2 linked regions of the Bradyrhizobium sp. AZCC 1610 genome follow. Each later gene encodes a partner of the first gene's protein in a complex. Links are inferred from orthologs where the notes say so. Each region holds a gene or a part of one and is shown on either strand. Other genes may lie near its edges. The genes, in order: V1279_RS33605 and accD.

What was found.
Region 2: the proteins of V1279_RS33605 (region 1) and accD are in contact, whole or in part, in a solved structure (PDB 8UXZ), measured with the Escherichia coli proteins. The link is inferred for Bradyrhizobium sp. AZCC 1610 from one-to-one orthologs.

What each region holds. Positions count from the first base shown.
Region 1 is NZ_JAZHRR010000001.1:6,856,999-6,864,800, forward strand. What follows is about bases 143-2,916. They hold V1279_RS33605 (acetyl-CoA carboxylase carboxyltransferase subunit alpha), read left to right. Parts: upstream 143-935; coding sequence 936-1,898; downstream 1,899-2,916. Other genes in these bases: xerD (site-specific tyrosine recombinase XerD), read left to right, coding at 143-735; V1279_RS33610 (murein L,D-transpeptidase family protein), read left to right, coding at 2,183-2,916. Outside these bases: more of xerD, read left to right, coding at 1-142; more of V1279_RS33610, read left to right, coding at 2,917-3,655; preprotein translocase subunit SecA, read right to left, coding at 3,853-6,690; V1279_RS33620 (peptidylprolyl isomerase), read left to right, coding at 7,040-7,802. UniProt on the Escherichia coli protein: Component of the acetyl coenzyme A carboxylase (ACC) complex. First, biotin carboxylase catalyzes the carboxylation of biotin on its carrier protein (BCCP) and then the CO(2) group is transferred by the carboxyltransferase to acetyl-CoA to form malonyl-CoA.
Region 2 is NZ_JAZHRR010000001.1:7,375,415-7,383,209, forward strand. Bases 5,029-7,795 are described here. They hold accD (acetyl-CoA carboxylase, carboxyltransferase subunit beta), read left to right. Parts: upstream 5,029-5,824; coding sequence 5,825-6,766; downstream 6,767-7,795. Other genes in these bases: trpA (tryptophan synthase subunit alpha), read left to right, coding at 5,029-5,724; V1279_RS36170 (bifunctional folylpolyglutamate synthase/dihydrofolate synthase), read left to right, coding at 6,763-7,795. Outside these bases: signal peptide peptidase SppA, read left to right, coding at 1,024-2,004; V1279_RS36140 (integration host factor subunit beta), read left to right, coding at 2,176-2,481; V1279_RS36145 (LapA family protein), read left to right, coding at 2,561-2,953; V1279_RS36150 (phosphoribosylanthranilate isomerase), read left to right, coding at 3,018-3,677; trpB (tryptophan synthase subunit beta), read left to right, coding at 3,674-4,891; more of trpA, read left to right, coding at 4,888-5,028.

The sequences.
Region 1 (7,802 bases):
GTGGCACGCCGGCTGTCGGCGATGCGGCATCTGTTCCGCTTCCTCTTGAACGAGCGCATTCGCAGCGACGATCCGGCGGCAATCCTGTCCGGCCCGAAGCGCGGCCGAGGCTTGCCGAAGGTGCTGTCGATATCGGACGTCGACCGCATGCTGACGCGCGCCAAGGAATTGACCGAGGCCGAGAACGCTTCGCCGCAGCAGCGGCTGCGCGCGATGCGGCTGTATTGCCTGCTGGAAGTGCTCTACGCCACCGGCTTGCGCGTCTCAGAGCTGGTGGCGTTGCCGCTGTCGGCCTCGCGGCGCGATATCAGCATGATCGTGGTGCGCGGCAAGGGCAACAAGGAACGGCTGGTACCGCTCAACGAAACGTCGCGGCAGGCGATGGCCGACTATCTCGCCGCGATGGAAGCGCTCAAGCCCGAGAAGAAGAAAAGCACCGCCAGCTCGAAATGGCTGTTTCCCTCCTTCGGCGAGAGCGGCCACCTGACGCGGCAGCATTTTGCGCGCGACCTGAAGGAACTGGCAGCGGCATCGGGCCTCGCGCCGCGGCTGGTCTCCCCGCACGTGCTCCGCCACGCCTTTGCCAGCCACCTGCTGCATAACGGCGCGGACCTGCGCATCGTGCAGACGCTGCTCGGCCACACCGATATCTCCACCACGCAGATCTACACCCATGTGGTCGAGGAGCGGCTGAAAAGCCTGGTGCGCGACCTGCATCCGCTGGCGGAGAAGTAACCTTCGTCGCAACGCCCGCCTTGACTTCCGCGGCGTCTCCCCTGAAAGAGCCGTCTCCCGCCCGCGGCCTTGTTTGGCGCGCTTTCGGTAAACCGGGTCATCCGGACCGAGCTGCACGCTAAATCATTGAAGATGCGTGCTTTCCTTAAGCGAATCGAAACCGCTTCGCCTCAAAGCACGTTGTTACCTATATTGGTTTGATGCCGGATCAGATGCGCAGCTATCTCGACTTCGAAAAACCCGTCGCCGAACTAGAGGCCAAGGTCGATGAACTGCGCGCGCTGGCGGCGTCCGGCAGCGACATCGGCGATGAGATCGCACGCATAGAGGACAAGTCGCAGCAGGCGCTGGCTGACCTCTACGCCAATTTGACGCCGTGGCAGAAGACGCTGGTGGCGCGCCATCCGCAGCGCCCGCACTTCAGCGATTTCGTCAACGCGCTGATCACTGAATTTACCCCGATGGCGGGCGACCGCAAATTCGCCGAGGACGAGGCGCTGATGGGCGGCTTCGGCCGTTTCCGCGGCGAGGCGATCTGCGTGATGGGCCAGGAAAAGGGCGCCACCACCGACAGCCGTATCAAGCACAATTTTGGCATGGCGCGGCCCGAGGGCTATCGCAAGGCGGTGCGGCTGATGGAGATGGCCGACCGCTTTGGCATTCCCGTGCTGTCGATCGTCGATTCCGCCGGCGCCTATCCCGGCATCGGCGCCGAGGAGCGCGGCGTCGCGGAAGCGATCGCACGCTCGACCGACACATGCCTCTCGCTCGGCGTCCCCAATGTCGCGATCGTCACCGGTGAGGGCATGTCGGGCGGCGCCATCGCCATTACGACCGCCAATCGGGTGCTGATGCTGGAACACGCGATCTACAGCGTGATCTCGCCGGAGGCGGCCTCCTCGATCCTGTGGCGCGACGGCACCAAGGCTCAGGAAGTCGCCAACGGCATGAAGATCACCGCGCAGGACATGCTGCGATTCGGCGTGATCGACCAGATCCTGAAAGAACCCTCCGGCGGCGCTCACCGCGATTCCGCCGCCATGATCTCAGCCACGGGCGATGCGATCGCCGAGGCGTTCAACGATTTCCGCAATCTGGACGCGGATGGCGTCCGCCGGCAGCGGCGGCAGAAATTTCTCGATATCGGCCGCAAGCTCGGCTGATGGCCCCTTGTCCTCCCCCTGGATGGGGTCGGACGGCCCGGCGTCCCATTCGTTAACGCCGCCTTAAAGGTGCTTTATTTCGTCGGATCACTTGATTCGGCCCTAATTAGGCCCAAGACCCCATCTTTAAACTCTATTGACCATGCCTGCCGTGGAAGCGGCTGGCGCATCGCGTTCGGGTTGCGGCGCGGAAGGTCAAAGGGTACTATTTTATGCAATGGCTTCAGGGCATGTTCGCTGTGATTTGGGGTGCGAAAATGCCCGGTGGGTGTGGAGCTTAGCCTTTGATTTACTGCTCGCTGGTTCGCGCGCTCGTCACGTCGGCTGCCCTTTTGGGCGCGGGCCTGCTGATGGCCGGTTGCAACGGTGACGACATCTCGCTGGCCAATAACGCCAAGGCCAACCAGCCGGTCCCGCCAAAACTGATCGCCGACATGACGGCGAAAAACATGGACCTGCAGTCGCCGATCCTGGTTCGTCTGTTCAAACAGGAAGCCGAACTGGAGATCTGGAAGCAGGACCGCTCCGGCCGTTTCGCGCTGCTGAAAACCTATCCGATCTGCCGCTGGTCGGGCGATCTCGGACCCAAGGTCCGCGAGGGCGACCGCCAGGCGCCGGAAGGCTTCTATGCGATTTCGCCGGCGCAGATGAACCCGCAATCGGCCTATTATCTTTCCTTCAACACCGGCTATCCGAACGCCTTCGACAAGGCGCTGGGGCGTACCGGCTCGCAACTGATGGTGCATGGCGACTGCTCATCGCGCGGCTGCTACGCGATGACCGACGAGCAGATCGCGGAAATCTATTCGCTGGGCCGCGAATCCTTCTTCGGCGGCCAGAAATCGTTCCAGCTGCAGGCCTATCCGTTCAAGATGACGCCGATCAACATGGCGAAGCATCGCAACAATCCGAACATGCCGTTCTGGAAGATGATCAAGGAAGGCAATGATCATTTCGAGGTGACGCGGCAAGAGCCGAAGGTCGATTTCTGCGAAAAGAAATACGTGTTCGATGCCGCCAAGCCGCCGAACGCGACGCGTGATCTGGTGTTCGATGCTTCGGCCAAGTGCCCGGCCTATGTGATTCCCGACGAGGTCGCCGACGCCGTGCGCGAAAAGCAGGCGACCGACCTCGCCGAGACCGCGCGGCTGATCGCCAAGGGAACGCCGGTCGCCCGGGCCAACACCGGCATCGACGGCGGCATGCACCGGGTGTTCGCCGCCCGTGTGCCTGAAGCCAGCACCGGCCTTTCGGAGCCCGGCGACGGCTCAAGCCTGTCGCTGATGGCGCGCGCTCCCGGCACCGTTCCCTCCCACGTCAATCCGCCCAAGGCGCCCTCCGATAATCTGCTGATGGGTGCGCCGGAGCCGCCGAAGCTTGCCGCAGCCCCGGCTCCCACCCCTGCCGCGGCGCCGACGCGGGTCGCCAATGCGGCGCCGACGGCCCAGAATGACGGGTTCTTCTCCAACCTCGCCCGCAAGGTCGGTATCGGCGGCGCGGCTGACGCCACCGCAAGCACACCGCCCTCGAAGCCGAAGGCGAGCGAAGCCAAGCGAAGCGAGCCGCCGCGTCAGGAAGCGGCCGCGCCGAAGACCATGGCGCCGAAGCACGACGCCAAACAGGCCGCCGCCCGCCCGCCGCTGAGAGCGTCCGTGTCGGATACCCCGGGCCCCGCTGCCAAGGACAACCAGGTCTCCGGCTCCGCACCGATCGTGTCGTCGAACTCGTTCGACAGCCGCTTCGGGGCGGTGAAGTAAGAAGCGCGACGCGGCTCCCCCGGACTGCACAACAGCACAGTGCCGTCATGCGCCCTGCGAAAGCGGGTGTTCCCTAACGCGTATTGGAAGAACCGAAGCGGTGCGGCGTACTGGATCATCCGCCTTCGCGGATGATGACAGCGGCGCGTGTGATGACAGCGGCGCGTGATGGCGTCAGCGCGCCATCACCGAAAAAATCACCCGTATTTGCCGTGGCAATGCTTGTACTTCTTGCCGCTTCCGCAGGGACAATCCTCGTTGCGGCCGACCTTGCCCCAGCTTGCGGGATTCTTGGGATCGCGATCAGCGTCCGCGACTTCAGGCACCAGCGAGACGTTGGCGAAGGCCATCTCGTCTTCGCCGGTATTGGGATCGAACTTGTGCGCCTCCATCGCCGGCAGCACCGGCTGCTGCTCTTCCGGCGGCACGATCTCGACGCGCATCAATTGCGCCGTCACCGCCTCGCGCAGGTGCGCGGTCATTGCCTCATACAGGCCGAAGGCTTCCGACTTGTACTCCTGCAACGGATCGCGCTGGCCATAGCCGCGCAGGCCGATCACCTGACGCAGATGATCGAGCATGATCAGGTGTTCGCGCCAGAGATGATCCAGCGTCTGCAGCAGAATGGTCTTCTCGACATAGCGCATCACGTCGGGGCCCCACTGCGCCACCTTGGCCGCCATGTGCTCGTCGACGCGCTGCTCGATCCGCGTCAGCAATTCCTCGTCGGCAATGCCCTCTTCCTTGGCCCATTCGTCGACCGGCAGGTCGACGTCGAGCACGCGCTTAAGTTCTTCCTTGAGGCCCGCGACATCCCACTGCTCGGCATAGGCGTGTTCCGGCACATGCTTGACGACGATGTCGTCGATGAAATCATGACGCATGTCCGCAACCATTTCGGCCACGCTGTCGCTCTTCATCAGTTCGACGCGCTGATCGAAGATCACCTTGCGCTGGTCGTTCTGCACGTTGTCGAACTTGAGCAGGTTCTTGCGGATGTCGAAGTTGCGGGCTTCGACCTTCTGCTGCGCCTTTTCCAGCGCCTTGTTGATCCAGGGATGGATGATGGCCTCGCCCTCTTTCAGGCCGAGCCGCTGCAGCATGCTGTCGAGCCGGTCGGACCCGAAGATCCGCATCAGATCGTCTTCCAGCGACAGGAAGAACTTCGAGCGGCCGGGGTCGCCCTGACGGCCGGAACGGCCGCGCAACTGGTTGTCGATGCGGCGGGATTCATGCCGCTCCGAGCCCATGATGTAGAGCCCACCCGGCTTGGTGATGGTCTTGGCCGGCTTGCTGCCCTTGGCGGGCTCGACCTCGACCACGTCCTCGGCCTTCAGCACGATCTCGCGGAAGCGTTCGATGTCGGCCTTGATCTGTTCGATCTTCGTGGCCTTCTCGGCCTCGTCGGTAATGTTGGCGGTCTCCTGCAGGATCCGCATCTCGAGCGAACCGCCGAGCTTGATGTCGGTACCGCGGCCGGCCATGTTGGTCGCGATCGTGATCGCGCCGGGGACGCCGGCTTCGGCGACGATATAGGCTTCCTGTTCGTGGAAGCGCGCATTCAACACCGCAAACAGTTTTGCCGGTTTGCCCGCACGCGCCGCCGCATAGAGCTTTTCCATGCTGGATTCAGAGCCGAAATCGATCTGCTTGTAACCATGCTTCTTCAGGTAATCGGCCAGCACTTCCGACTTTTCGATCGAGGCGGTGCCGACCAGCACCGGCTGCAGCCGCGCATTGGCGCGTTCGATCTCGGCCAGGATCGCGGCGTATTTCTCGTTCTGGGTGCGGTAGACTTCATCGTCCTCGTCGAGACGCGCGACCGGCACGTTGGTCGGGATTTCCACGACCTCGAGCTTGTAGATGTCGAACAATTCGTCGGCTTCGGTCAGCGCCGTACCGGTCATGCCGGCGAGCTTTTCGTACATCCGGAAATAGTTCTGGAATGTGATCGAGGCCAGCGTCTGGTTTTCCGGCTGGACCTGGACGTGCTCCTTGGCTTCCAGCGCCTGATGCAGGCCTTCGGAATAGCGGCGGCCCTGCATCATGCGGCCGGTGAATTCGTCGATGATGATGACTTCGCCGTCGCGGACGATGTAGTCCTTGTCGCGGTTGAACAGCGAGTGCGCCCGCAGCGCCTGGTTGATGTGGTGAACGACGGAGACGTTCTCGACGTCGTAGAGCGATTCACCCTTGAGCTGACCGGCATCGCGCAACAGCGTCTCGATCTTCTCCATGCCGGCTTCGGTCAGCGTCACCGTGCGCTGCTTCTCGTCGACCTCGTAATCGGTCTTGTCGAGCTGGGGGAAGAAGGTGTCGATGGTGTTGTAGAATTCCGAGCGGTCGTCGAGCGGACCGGAGATGATCAGCGGCGTGCGCGCCTCGTCGATCAGGATCGAGTCGACTTCGTCGACGATGGCGTAGAAATGGCCGCGCTGGACCATGTCCTCCAGCCGGTACTTCATGTTGTCGCGCAGATAGTCGAAACCGTATTCGTTGTTGGTGCCGTAGGTGATGTCGCGCGAATAGGCTTCCTTGCGCTCGGAATCGTCGAGCCCGTGCACGATCACGCCGACGGTCAGGCCGAGGAAATTGTAGATCTGGCCCATCCATTCGCTATCGCGGCGGGCGAGGTAGTCGTTGACGGTGACGACATGGACGCCCTTGCTGGCCAGCGCGTTGAGATAGACCGCAAGCGTCGCCACCAGCGTCTTGCCTTCGCCGGTCTTCATCTCGGCGATGTCGCCCTCATGCAGTACCATGCCGCCGATCAGCTGGACGTCGAAATGGCGCTGGCCGAGGGTGCGCTTGGCGGCTTCGCGCACGGTGGCGAAGGCCGGAACCAGGATATCGTCGAGCGTCTTGCCGTCGGCGAGTTGCTGGCGGAACTCGGCGGTGCGGGCCTTCAGCGCCTCGTCGGAGAGCGCGGCGAGCTCGGGCTCAAGCGCGTTGATGGCGTCGACGCGGGACTGATATCCCTTCACCCGCCGGTCGTTGGCGGAGCCGAAAAACTTGCGGGCGAGCGCGCCGATCATGCCAATTCCTGCCTTTGCCGTTACTTGCGTTGCAAGCCGTGACGGGGTCCACCAAATTGCTTATCAACTCACCGTGACGCGTCGCGGCAAACACCCCGATCCGGGGGTCATCCGCCTAATGAGTGGGAATTAAGCAATCCAAGGTTCAACGGCAAAAAACGCAGCAAAATAAGCGCTATCGCCGCCGTACGATCCGGCACAGATATGGCTGGGTTGGGGCCTTGTCAACGTGGGTCCATCTGTCAAGGAATTCATCATTTTGACAGACTTTTCGCGTTGCCAAGGCCGCATGATTGGGCGAGTGTCCCGCCGCCTTTTGCTGCCCCCTTCTTCAAGACAAGGATTTTCCATGACCACCTCGTTCCCGGAAACGAAAACCGGCCTGCGCTTCGGCCTCGCCTCCCTGGCCGCGACGGCCTGTCTGGCTGCGGTTCTGGCCGCCAGCCTGCCGGTTCGTGCCCAGGACAACCCCGTTCTCGCCAAGGTTAACGGTGCGGAGATCCGCCAGAGCGATGTGGCGCTCGCGGAAGAGGAACTCGGCCCGAGCCTCGCGCAAATGGACCCGGCGGCCAAGAAGGACAATGTTCTGGCCTTCCTGATCGACCTGAAAATCGTCGCCAAGGCCGCCGAGGACAAGAAGGTCGAGAATTCGGAAGACTTCAAGAGGCGCCTGGCCTTCACCCGCAGCCGTCTTCTGATGGACAACCTGCTCGCCACCGAGGGCAAGGCTGCGACCACCGACGAGGCCATGAAGAAGGTCTATGAGGAGGCCTCCAAGCAGATCACCGGCGAAATGGAGGTTCACGCCCGGCACATCCTGGTCGAGACCGAGGACGAGGCCAAGGCGATCGCGGAAGAGCTGAAGAAGGGCGGCGACTTCGCCGAGCTGGCGAAGAAGAAGTCCAAGGACCCCGGCGCCTCCGATGGCGGCGATCTCGGCTTCTTCACCAAGGAACAGATGGTGCCGGAATTCTCCGCCGTCGCGTTCACGCTCGAGCCCGGCAAGATCTCCGACCCCGTGAAGTCGCAATTCGGCTGGCACATCATCAAGCTCGAGGAAAAGCGCGCCCGCAAGGCGCCCGAGTTCGAGCAGGTCAAGGCGCAGATCGAGA
Region 2 (7,795 bases), 520 kb from region 1 along the record:
TCGTGGACCAAAAAGAACATGCACCCCGGCAAGATCGTTTCGACCTCGCAGGAAGTCGAAGTGCAGGTCCTGGAAGTCGATTCGGTCAAGCGCCGCATCTCGCTCGGCCTCAAGCAGACCATGCGCAACCCCTGGGAAGTCTTCGTCGAGAAGTTCCCGGTCGGTTCGACGGTCGAAGGCGAGGTCAAGAACAAGACCGAGTTCGGTCTGTTTCTCGGTCTCGACGGCGACGTCGACGGCATGGTGCATCTGTCCGACCTCGACTGGAAGCTTCCGGGCGAGCAGGTCATCGACAACTTCAAGAAGGGCGACATGGTCAAGGCCGTGGTGCTCGACGTCGATGTCGAAAAGGAGCGCATCTCGCTCGGCGTCAAGCAGCTCGAAGGCGACCCCTTCGCAGAGCCTGGCGACGTCAAGAAGGGTGCGGTCGTGACCTGCGAAGTGCTCGAAGTGAAGGAAGCCGGCATCGAGGTGAAGATCTCGGGCACCGACTTCACCACCTTCATCAAGCGTTCGGAACTCGCCCGTGACCGCAACGATCAGCGCGCCGAACGGTTCGCCGTCGGCGAGAAGGTCGACGCCCGCGTGATCCAGTTCGACAAGAAGGCGCCGCAAGGTGCAGGTCTCGATCAAGGCGCTGGAAGTTGCCGAAGAGAAGGAAGCCATCGCGCAGTACGGCTCCTCCGATTCGGGAGCGACGCTGGGCGATATTCTCGGCACCGCGCTCAAGAATCGCGAGAAGTAAGCGCTTAGCTTATTTGTGTGCGACATCAGGCCCCGGTCTCGACCGGGGCCTTTTTTGTATCGTCATCCCCGGCCGGACCCGTAGCCCGGATGGAGCGAAGCGCAATCCGGGATAACTCAACCCGCTTGTGGGGCTGCCCCGGATTTCGCTTCGCTCCATCCGGGCTACAATTGCCCTGGGCCTTGCTTTCTTCATATTGCATCGCAATTGATGTAATCAGATAACGCTTCGCTAGCGCTGCGAGTGCAAAACGCGCTGATTATTTCAGGAGAAATTCGATGTCGCTCGATTCGGACGTGATCGTCGATCGCCGCAGAATCCGCCGCAAGCTGACCTTCTGGCGCGTCGTGGCTGGCCTGGTTGCCATCGCGGCGATCGTCACCGTCGGCGCGATCGCGACAAGGAGCGGGCCGGCTGCGCTGACGGCATCGGGATCGATCGCGCGTGTCAATATCGACGGGCTGATCCGCAGCGACCAGCAACGCGTCGAGGCGCTGGAGCGGCTGGAGAAAACGAGCCATGCCGCCGTCATCGTGCACATCAATTCGCCTGGCGGCACCACGGCCGGCTCCGAGCAACTCTATGACGCGCTGGTGCGCCTGAAGGCCAAGAAGCCGCTGGTCGTGGTGGTCGAGGGGCTGGCTGCGTCGGGCGGTTACATCTCGGCGCTCGCCGCCGATCACATCGTTGCCCGGCAGAGCTCGCTGGTCGGTTCGATCGGCGTGCTGTTCCAGTTTCCGAATTTCAGCGAGCTTATGAAGACCGTGGGCGTCAAGGTCGAGGAAGTGAAATCCTCGCCGTTGAAGGCCGCGCCCAACGGTTTCGAGCCGACCAGCCCGGAGGCGCGCGCCGCGCTCGACGCGCTGGTGAAGGATTCTTATGCCTGGTTCCGCGGCCTGGTGAAGGAGCGGCGCGCCATGGATGACGCGCTACTCGAAAAGGTCGCGGATGGCCGCGTCTTCACCGGCCGTCAGGCGGTCGAACTGAAGCTGGTCGATCAGCTCGGCGATGAAAAAGCAGCCGTGGCCTGGCTGGTTGCCGAAAAGAAGATCAAGCGCGATCTGCCGGTGCGCGATTACAAGCTGACACCGCAGTTCGGGGACCTGACGTTCCTGCGCGCGGCGGCTTCCATCGCGTTCGATGCCCTCGGCCTGAGTTCCATCGCGCGCCAGATCGAGCAGGCCGGCGTGGCACAGGCGGTCGATCAGCTCTCGCTCGACGGCATGCTGGCGCTGTGGCGCCCCGCAGCCGCGAATTGAGCCGCACCGGCTGTCCTTCGTCACATTCTCCCGCACGGCGGCTGTCGTCACAAACCCCCTCCGGGCGGTTTGTCACGCCATTTCGCGTTGCCCAAAAGTGATTTAGCGTCTTGACAGTTCAAGGTATTTTCACGGAAATGGATATCCGCCCGACCCCGGATCCCAACCTCGATGATCAAATCCGAACTTGTTCAGCGCATCGCCGAGCACAACCCGCACCTCTATCAGCGGGATGTGGAGAACATTGTGAACGCGATCCTCGATGAGATCGTGGCAGCCCTGGCGCGCGGCGACCGTGTCGAGCTGCGCGGCTTCGGCGCTTTCTCGGTCAAGCATCGCCCCGCCCGCGCAGGCCGCAATCCACGCACCGGCGCGCATGTGCCGGTCGATCAGAAGAGCGTGCCGTTCTTCAAGACCGGCAAGGAAATGCGCGAGCGGCTCAACCGCGAAAACGGCTCGCCCGAGGCCGGCGCGTAGGCGCTTTTCGGTTAGACCGGATGTAGCCGTGTTGCGGGCTTGGTGCCCGCCTTTCTCCATCACTGCGCGAGAAATGGTCATGCGAAAGTTCTTCACGGCGCTGGTCGTCATTCCCTTAGGCCTCGTCTTCATCGTCTTCGCGGTCGCCAACCGCCATTTCGTGACGGTGTCGTTCGATCCCTTCAATTCGACCGATCCGGCGATCGCGGTGTCGATGCCGCTGTTTGCCGTGATCATTGCGGTGGCCATTCTGGGGGTGGCGGCGGGCGGTGTGGCGACCTGGTTCCGCCAGCGCCACTGGCGCCGCGCGGCGCGCCAGCATGAGGCGGATGCCCGCCGGGCGAGGGCGGAGGCGGCCGATTTGCGGGCTGCGGCGGCGGTTTCCCGGGCCGATCAGCAGCGGCTTCCGGCGCCGTCGCAGTACGGTATCTATGGGGCTACAGGGCGAGACAAGCAGGGCGCGACGTTGTAGAACCCGCCCCGTCAGCTTGTTCCAATTTGCCGCGGCGGCGCTGGATCCCGCCCCCTGAGAGACCATGCCCCTGCTCGTCAAAATTTGCGGCCTGTCCACGCCCGAGACGCTCGACACAGCGCTTGAGGCGGGCGCCGACATGGTGGGATTCGTGTTCTTCTCCCCGTCGCCGCGCCATCTCGGCCTCGAGGCGGCGCGCGAGTTGGGCCGGCAGGCCAAGGGCCGAGCCGTCAAAGCGGCATTGACCGTCGATGCCGACGACGCGACGCTTGAAAACATCGTCGAGACGCTGCGGCCGGATCTCTTGCAATTGCACGGCAAGGAAACCATCGCGCGCGTACGCGACATCAAGGCGAAGTTCGCACTTCCGGTCATGAAGGTAATTGCGGTCGAGACGTCGGCCGATCTCGCCGTGCTGCCGGGCTATGCCAGCGTCGCCGACCGCATCCTGTTCGACGCCCGCGCGCCCAAGGGCGCCACCCGCCCCGGCGGGCTGGGGGCCGTGTTCGACTGGCACGTTTTGGAAAAGCTCGATCTTCAACTGCCGTTTATGGTCTCGGGCGGGCTTTCCGCCGACAACGTCGCGGAGGCGGTCCGCGTCACCCGCGCCGGCGGCGTCGATGTATCCTCCGGCGTGGAAAGCGCGCCCGGTGTCAAGGATCCCGAGATGATCCGCGCCTTTATTCGCGCCGCGCGCGCCTCCGAAGAATTGATGGTCCGATGAATCCAAACCTGCCCAACTCATTCCGCACCGGCCCCGACGAGCGCGGGCATTTCGGCATTTTCGGCGGACGCTTCGTCGCCGAGACACTGATGCCGCTGATCCTCGATCTGGAGAAGGCCTATGCCGACGCCAAGGCCGATCCGGCGTTTCAGGCGGAGATGAACGGCTACCTCAAGACCTATGTCGGCCGGCCGTCGCCGCTTTATTTCGCCGAGCGGCTGACCGAGCATCTCGGCGGGGCAAAAATCTATTTCAAGCGCGAGGAGCTCAATCACACCGGCTCGCACAAGGTCAACAATGTGCTCGGCCAGATCATGGTCGCGCGCCGCATGGGCAAGCAGCGCATCATCGCCGAGACCGGCGCCGGCCAGCACGGCGTCGCCACCGCAACCCTTTGTGCGCGGTTCGGGCTCGAATGCGTGGTCTATATGGGCGCCGTCGATGTCGAGCGGCAGCAGCCCAACGTGATCCGCATGGAAATGCTGGGCGCCAAGGTGGTTCCGGTCCAGTCCGGCGCGCGTACCCTGAAGGACGCGATGAACGACGCGCTGCGTGACTGGGTCACCAATGTGCACAACACGTTCTACTGCATCGGCACGGTGGCGGGTCCGCATCCCTATCCGATGATGGTGCGCGACTTCCAATCTGTTATCGGCGACGAGACGCGCAAGCAGATGCAGGAGGCCGAGGGCCGCCTGCCGGATTCGCTGGTCGCCTGCATCGGCGGCGGCTCCAACGCGATGGGCCTGTTTCATCCGTTCCTCGATGATCCCTCTGTCGAGATTTTCGGTGTCGAGGCCGCCGGCCACGGGCTGACACAGCTCCACGCCGCCTCGATCGCCGGAGGCCGTCCCGGCGTCCTGCACGGCAACCGCACCTATCTCTTGATGGACGAGGATGGCCAGATCCAGGACGCGCATTCGATTTCGGCAGGGCTGGATTATCCCGGCATCGGCCCGGAGCATTCCTGGTTGCACGAAACCGGCCGGGTCAATTATCTCTCCGCGACCGACGAGGAAGCGCTCGCGGCGTTTCAGTTGCTGACGCGGCTTGAAGGGATTCCTCCGGCACTGGAGCCGGCGCACGCGATCGCCAAGGTGATGGAGCTCGCGCCAAAACGCCCGCGAGATCATCTGATGGTTGTCAACCTTTCCGGCCGCGGCGACAAGGACATTCCGCAGATCACGGAAATTCTGAAGGGCAGGAAGAAGTGACCACCCGTATCGACGCAAGATTTGCCGAACTCGCCAGGCAGGGCCGCTCGGCGTTCGTCACCTTCCTGATGGCCGGCGATCCGGACCCTGCGACGTCGCTCGACATCATCAAGGCGCTGCCGAAGGCCGGCGCCGACATCATCGAGATCGGCATGCCGTTTACCGATCCGATGGCGGACGGGCCGTCGATCCAGGCGGCGGGCTTGCGCGCGCTGAAGGCCGGCATGACCCTGAAGAAGACGCTGGAGATGGTCCGCGGCTTCCGCAAGGACGACGAGACCACGCCGCTGGTGCTGATGGGCTACTACAATCCGATCTACATCTACGGGGTCGACAAATTCCTCACCGACGCGAAAATCGCCGGTGTCGACGGGCTAATCATCGTCGACCTGCCGCCGGAGGAAGACACCGAACTGTGCCTGCCGGCGATGAAGGCGGGGCTTAACTTCATCCGCCTGGCGACGCCGACCACCGACGACAAGCGCCTGCCCGCGGTGCTCGCGAACACGTCGGGCTTCGTCTATTACGTCTCGATCACCGGCATCACCGGAGGCATCAGCGCCGATTCCACGGCGGTCGGCGAAGCGGTGGCCCGTATCAAGCGGCATACCAAACTGCCGGTCTGTGTCGGCTTCGGCATCCGCACGCCGGATGCGGCGCGGGCGATTGCGGAGAATGCCAATGGGGCCGTAGTCGGCACCGCGCTGGTCGATGCGCTCCGCGCCAGCCTCGATACCGAGGGGCGCGCGACCCCCAAGACCGTTGGCGCTGTCGCCGATCTGGTGTCCGCCCTGGCGCAGGGCGTCCGGGGAGCAAAACAGGCCGCAGAATAAGCCATAATTGCGTGGAATAGGCGTCGTCAGCGGCTTGTTGGGTTCAGCCCAGGCCGCCATATATTCCACTTGATGCGTTAACCGCATTTCGGAGCGAACCATGAATTGGCTCACCAATGTCGTCCGGCCGAAAATCCGCAACATCCTGCGCCGCGAGACGCCGGAGAATTTGTGGATCAAGTGCCCGGATTCCGGGCAGCTCGTGTTCTACAAGGACGTCGAGGCCAACCAGTTCGTCATTCCCGGCTCGAACTACCACATGCGCATGGGCGCGGTGGCGCGGCTGAAATCGATCTTCGACAACGAGACCTGGTACGACATCGCGCTGCCGGAAGTGACGCCCGATCCGCTGAAGTTTCGCGACGAGCGCAAATATGTCGACCGCATCAAGGACGCGCGCGCCAAGACCGGGCTGAACGACGCCATCAAGGTCGGCTACGGCAAGTTAGAGGGCGCCGGCGTCGTGGTCGCGGTGCAGGATTTCGATTTCATGGGCGGTTCGCTCGGCATGGCCGCGGGTGAGGCGATCGTGCGCGGGCTCGAGCTTGCGGTGGAGAAGAAGTCGCCGTTCATCATGTTCGCGGCCTCGGGCGGCGCGCGGATGCAGGAGGGCATCCTGTCGCTGATGCAGATGCCGCGCACCACCGTCGGCGTGCAGATGCTGCGGGAAGCGAAGCTGCCTTACATCGTGGTGTTGACCAATCCGACCACCGGCGGCGTCACCGCGTCCTACGCCATGCTGGGCGACGTGCAGATCGCCGAGCCCGGCGCTCTCATCGGCTTCGCCGGCGCGCGCGTGATCGAGCAGACCATCCGCGAGAAACTGCCGGAAGGATTCCAGCGCGCTGAATATCTTCTCGACCACGGCATGATCGACATGGTCGTGCATCGCCACGACATGCGTGCCACGCTGGCGCGGATCTGCCGGCTCTTGACCAAATCCCCGGCGCTTGATGTCGCTTCAAGGCCTTTGCCGCAGGTCACGGACCCGGCCCAGATCGTCTCGGCGCCGGAAGCCGTGCCGGCTGCGCCCCACGCGTGAACCTGCCTGCCGCCAAACCCCAGCCGCTCGGTGAACTAATCGCGCGGCTGTCTGCCTTGCATCCGAAGCGCATCGATCTCAGCCTCGATCGCATGCACCGCCTGCTGGCGCGGCTCGATCATCCGGAGGCCCTGTTGCCGCCGGTGATTCATGTCGCCGGCACCAATGGCAAGGGCTCCACGATCGCCTATCTGCGCGCGATCCTCGAGGCCGCAGGCCTGCGCGTGCACGTCTACACCTCGCCCTACCTGGTGCGGATCAACGAATGCTTCCGCATCGGCGAGAAGGGCGGCGGCCGGCTGGCTGATGATGCCGAGTTGCGCCGGGTGCTGGAGCATTGCGAACAGGTCAATGCGGGCGAGCCGATCACGATTTTCGAGATGGAGACCGCGGCGGCGTTTTGCCTGTTCGCGGAGCATGAGGCCGATGTCGTGCTGCTGGAGACCGGACTTGGCGGGCGGCTTGACGCCACCAATGTCATCGACCGGCCGATCGCTGTTGTTATCGCGCCGGTCAGTATGGACCATACCGAGTTTCTCGGTAATTCGCTGACCGCGATCGCCGGCGAAAAGGCCGCCATCATCAAGCGCGGCGCGCCGGTGATTTGCGCCGAGCAGGCGCCGGAGGCAATGTCGGTGATCGAGGCGCAGGCGAAGCGCGTGCGTGCGCCGCTGCATGCGGCGGGACAGCAATGGCATGTCGGCGTCGAGCGCGGACGGCTGGTCTATCAGGACGAGCGCGGCCTGATGGATCTCGCGGCGCCAAAGCTGTTCGGCCGGCATCAGTTCGATAATGCCGGCCTTGCGATCGCAACGTTGCGGGCGATCGAGGCGTTCAAAATCGGAATGCCAGCATTCGAGGCCGGCATCGTTGGCGCCGAATGGCCGGCGCGGATGCAGCGGCTGGTCGCGGGCGCGCTGGCCGATCAGGGGCCGAAGGGGTGCGAGATCTGGCTCGATGGCGGGCACAATGCCGAAGGCGGCCGCGTCGCTGCCGCGGCGCTCGGCGATCTCGAAGAGCGGGTGTCGC